DNA from 2 places in the Kutzneria kofuensis genome. Region 2 is predicted to be linked to the other one. Evidence: riboswitches for the same ligand, from Rfam matches in the RefSeq annotation. Region 2 holds a riboswitch; the other holds the start of a gene.

Region 1 (2,194 bases), 4.7 Mb from region 2:
GTTCTTACCTTGCCGCGCTCGCCCGATCGGGTGGACTTCGAGAAAACCGCTGGTCAGCACTTTCTCTACGACATGGAGGCGTCGTGAAGATCCTCTGAAGAAGGTCGTTGCACAGTGTGTTCCTGGGGGTACACAGCGAGGAGGACACACCATGGACAGAGTGTGGGTAGCCGTCCACGCGGGCGATCCGATCACCCTGGCCGGCGCGATCAGCTGCCTGCGGGCGCGGGCCGAGCTCCAGGTGGTGCCGGAGCGCAGACTGTCCGAGGCCCAGGTGTTCGTGGTGTGCGCGGACGCGGTCAACGCTGACGTGATGGGGTTGCTGCGGCGGACCGCCGAGTCGACGCCGGTCAAGATCGTCCTGGTCACCGACCGGTTCCACGACGCGGACCTGTTGGCGGCGGTGGAGTGCGGCGTGGTCGCGGTGCTGCCGAAGGCGGCGGCCAGCGGCGAGCGCCTGGTGCACGCGGTGCTGGCGGCCAAGCGGGGCATGGGGGACATGCCGCCCACGCTGCTCGGCTCGCTGCTCGCGCAGGTGGAGCGCCTGCACAAGGAGGTGCTGCGGCCCAACGGCCTCACCGCCTCCGGGCTCGCCCCGCGCGAGATCGACGTGCTGCGCCTGATGGCCGAGGGCTGGGACACCGCGCAGATCGCCACCAAGCTCTCCTACTCGGAGCGCACCGTGAAGAACGTGGTCTACGCGGTCATGAACCGCCTCGGCCTGCGCAACCGCCCGCACGCGGTCGCGTACGCCATGCGGTCGGGTGTGATCTGAAGGGGCAAGACGCTTGAATCTTGACCGTGCCGGCCACCTCCAAATACGGTGGCCGGCACAAGTACATCCTCGCTGTTCACACCGTGCGGGAGAGACCTGTCGATCGCGGGCAGGCGCCGAAGGAGCAAATCCTCCCCGGAATCTCTCAGGCCCCCCTACCGCTCGGGACAGGCGACTCTGAAAAGCAGGCGTGCCCATCGCGCCTCGCCCAAGGGGAAAGCCGGCTCGCCGGTGAAACTCTCAGGCCCATGACAGAGGGGGAGGCTCACTCCACCACACGAGGGGTCTCCTGATGGGCACCGACATCCGCCGCACGCCGCTGCACGACGTGCACGAGCGCCTCGGCGCCAAGTTCACCGACTTCGCCGGCTGGCAGATGCCGCTGCGCTACACCGGGGACGTGGCCGAGCACACCGCCGTACGCACCGGCGCCGGCCTGTTCGACCTCACACACATGGGCGAGATCCTGCTGTCCGGCCCGCAGGCGGGCCAGGCGCTGGACTACGCGCTGGTCGGCCACGCCTCCGCGATCGGCGTCGGCCGCGCCCGGTACACCATGATCTGCGCCGACGACGGCGGCATCCTGGACGACCTGATCGTCTACCGCACCGGCGAGCAGGACTACATGGTCGTCGCCAACGCCAGCAACGCCGCCCTGGTGGCGGGCGAGCTGGTCGACCGGGCCGAGGACTTCGACACCGAGGTGCGCGACGCGTCCACCGACTACGCGCTGATCGCCGTGCAGGGGCCGAACGCCGTCAGCCTGCTGGCGCCGCTGACGCCGACGGACCTGTCGACCGTCAAGTACTACGCCTCCTACCCCACCACCGTCGCCGGCCGGCCCGCGCTGCTGGCCCGCACCGGCTACACCGGCGAGGACGGCTTCGAGCTGTTCGTGGCCCCGGACGACGCCGAGGCGGTGTGGACCGCCGTCGCCGACTCCGGCGAGATCCTCCCGTGTGGACTGTCCTGCCGTGACACGCTGCGGCTGGAGGCGGGCATGCCGCTCTACGGCAACGAGCTGACCACCGAGCTGACGCCGTACGCGGCGGGCCTGGGCCGGGTGGTCAAGCTGGACAAGCCCAGTGACTTCGTCGGCCGCGCCGCGCTGGCCAAGGCCGCCGGCGAGACGCCGGCCCGCAAGCTGGTCGGCCTGGTCACCGAGAGCCGCCGCGCGCCGCGGCACGGGTACCCCGTGGTCGACCCGGCCGACGGTGCGAGGATCGGCGAGGTCACCAGCGGCGCGCCGTCGCCGACGCTGGGCCATCCGGTCGCGATGGCCTACGTCGACGCCGACCGCGCCGTGCCCGGTTCCGCGCTCGCCGTCGACATCCGGGGCACCATCACCCCGGTCGACGTCGTCGAGCTGCCGTTCTACCGTCGTTCTTCCTGAGAGGCCCCGAGCATGAGCACCGTCCC
Region 2 (2,194 bases):
CAGCTCGCCGTGCACCACGGCCACGCCGCCCTCGCACAGGCCGGCGGCCAGCACGGTGGCCATGCGGTGCGCGCGGGTGGCGATGGCCCGCAGGCCCTCCGGACCGTGGTAGACGGCGTACATCGAGGCGATCACGGCCAGCAGCACCTGCGCGGTGCAGATGTTGCTGGTGGCCTTCTCGCGGCGGATGTGCTGCTCACGGGTCTGCAGCGCGAGCCGGTAGGCGCGGTTGCCGTCGGCGTCCTCGCTCACGCCGACCAGCCGGCCCGGCAGCTGCCGCTCGAAGCCCTTGCGGACGGCCATGTAGCCGGCGTGCGGGCCGCCGAAGCCCATCGGCACGCCGAACCGCTGGGTGGTGCCGACGACGACGTCCGCGCCGATCTCGCCGGGCGCGCGCAGCAGCGTCAGCGCGAGCAGGTCGGCCGCGACGACCGCGGCGGCGCCGGCCGCGTGGATCTCCCCGATCACGGACTCGTGGTCGCGGATCACGCCGGAGGCGCCCGGGAAGGACAGCAGCGCGCCGAAGAAGTCGCCGCCCAGGCCGAGGCCCTCGATGCCCTGCGAGAGGTCGGCCACGACGACCTCGATGCCCAGCGGCTCGGCCCGGGTCTCGATCACCGCGATGGTCTGCGGCAGCGTGTCCGCGTCCACCACGAACTTGTTCGACCTGGACTTGCCGGCCCGGCGGACCAGGGTCATCGCCTCCGCGGCGGCGGTCGCCTCGTCCAGCATCGACGCGTTGGCCACCGGCAGCCCGGTCAGGTCGGCGACCATCGTCTGGAAGTTGAGCAGCGCCTCGAGGCGGCCCTGCGAGATCTCCGGCTGGTACGGCGTGTAGGCGGTGTACCAGGCCGGGCTCTCCAGCACGTTGCGCAGGATGACGCCGGGGGTGACCGTGCCGTAGTAGCCGAGGCCGATCATCTGCACCATCGGGCGGTTCCGGTCGGCCAGCGCCCGCAGCTCGGCCAGCGCCTCGACCTCGGTGGCCGGGGCGGGCAGGCCGAGGCTCAGCTCGTCGCTGCGGATGGCCGACGGCACGGCGCGCTGGGCCAGCTCCTCCAGCGAGCCGACGCCGATCACGTCCAGGATCTTGCCGAGCTCCGCGGCACGGGGACCGACGTGGCGGTCCGCGAAGGGCGTGCCGTGCTCGAGCGCGGCCAGGGGAATGCGGTCAGTCGTCATGCGTCGGGCCTCCGGGGCGTGGGCATACGGGCGCGGGCCGTTGCCCTCCCCCTCTGTCCCCGCCCATGACGGGCACCTGAGAGCTTCACCCGCCCAATGTCTGTCGACACAGCGCGGGCTTGCACCGTCGGCGGGACGCGAGTGACCCCACGCCCTCTTTCCAGAGGCGTCTGTCCCGTACGGTCCTGGTGCCTGAGAGGTTCCGGGGAGGATTTGCTCCTTCGGCGCCGAACCTGCCGGTCCGGACTCTCCCGCACGGGATGTGCGACTACACGCGAGAGTTTACCCCGGCCGGGTTACCAGCCCCAGAGTTGACCGCGGCGTGTCACCTCGATCACGTTCGGCGGCCGGCCCATCCTCGTGGCCTGGCCATGCGGCGGCCCGATCCCCGCGGCCAGCCAGGCTACAGCCGGATCCTGTGGCCAGCCGAGCAGCGGCCCGATCCCGTGGCCGGCGGCCCAGCCCATCCGTGGTCAGCCGGTGCGGCGGGCCCGCCGGCGCTGCGAGAGGTCGTCCTCGACCTGCGGCTCCAGCTCCAGGCCGTCCGCGCGCTCCGCCTGGAACTCGTGGATGGTGCCGCTGATCTCGCGCATGGCCCCGCTGACCGCGATGCCGAACACCCCCTGCCCGCCCTGCAGCAGGTCGACGACCTCTTCGGGTGAGGTGCACTCGTAGACGGTGGTGCCGTCGCTGAACAGGGTGATTTTGGCCAGGTCGGCGACGCCGCGGCGGCGCAGGTGGTCGACGGCGACCCTGATGTTCTGCAGCGAGACGCCCGTGTCGAGCAGGCGTTTCACCACCTTGAGCACCAGCAGGTCCTTGAACGAGTACAGCCGCTGGCTGCCGGAGCCGTGCGCGCTGCGGATCGTCGGCGCGACCAGGTCGGTGCGGGCCCAGTAGTCCAGCTGCCGGTAGGTGATGCCGGCGATCTGGCACGCGGCGGGCCCCCGATAGCCGACGAGCTCGTCGGGCACCGACGCGTCCGGGAACAGGGCTCCCTGTTCACCGGCGC

The links. Region 2 has a riboswitch for glycine ahead of gcvP (aminomethyl-transferring glycine dehydrogenase). Riboswitches for the same ligand answer to the same signal wherever they lie in the genome.
Region 1: linked by a shared signal. The riboswitch ahead of gcvT (glycine cleavage system aminomethyltransferase GcvT) and the one ahead of gcvP (aminomethyl-transferring glycine dehydrogenase) in region 2 are both predicted to bind glycine.

The regions. Positions count from the first base shown of each region.
Region 1 covers NZ_JACHIR010000001.1:4,869,517-4,871,710, reverse strand. Annotated here, with positions in the region: gene BJ998_RS22685 (helix-turn-helix transcriptional regulator) at 152-775, shown strand; glycine riboswitch at 852-946, shown strand; glycine riboswitch at 948-1,037, shown strand; gene gcvT (glycine cleavage system aminomethyltransferase GcvT) at 1,068-2,168, shown strand; gene gcvH (glycine cleavage system protein GcvH) at 2,181-2,194, shown strand, end outside.
Region 2 covers NZ_JACHIR010000001.1:169,659-171,852, forward strand. Annotated here, with positions in the region: gene gcvP (aminomethyl-transferring glycine dehydrogenase) at 1-1,182, opposite strand, end outside; glycine riboswitch at 1,226-1,352, opposite strand; glycine riboswitch at 1,353-1,446, opposite strand; gene BJ998_RS00820 (MerR family transcriptional regulator) at 1,656-2,194, opposite strand, start outside.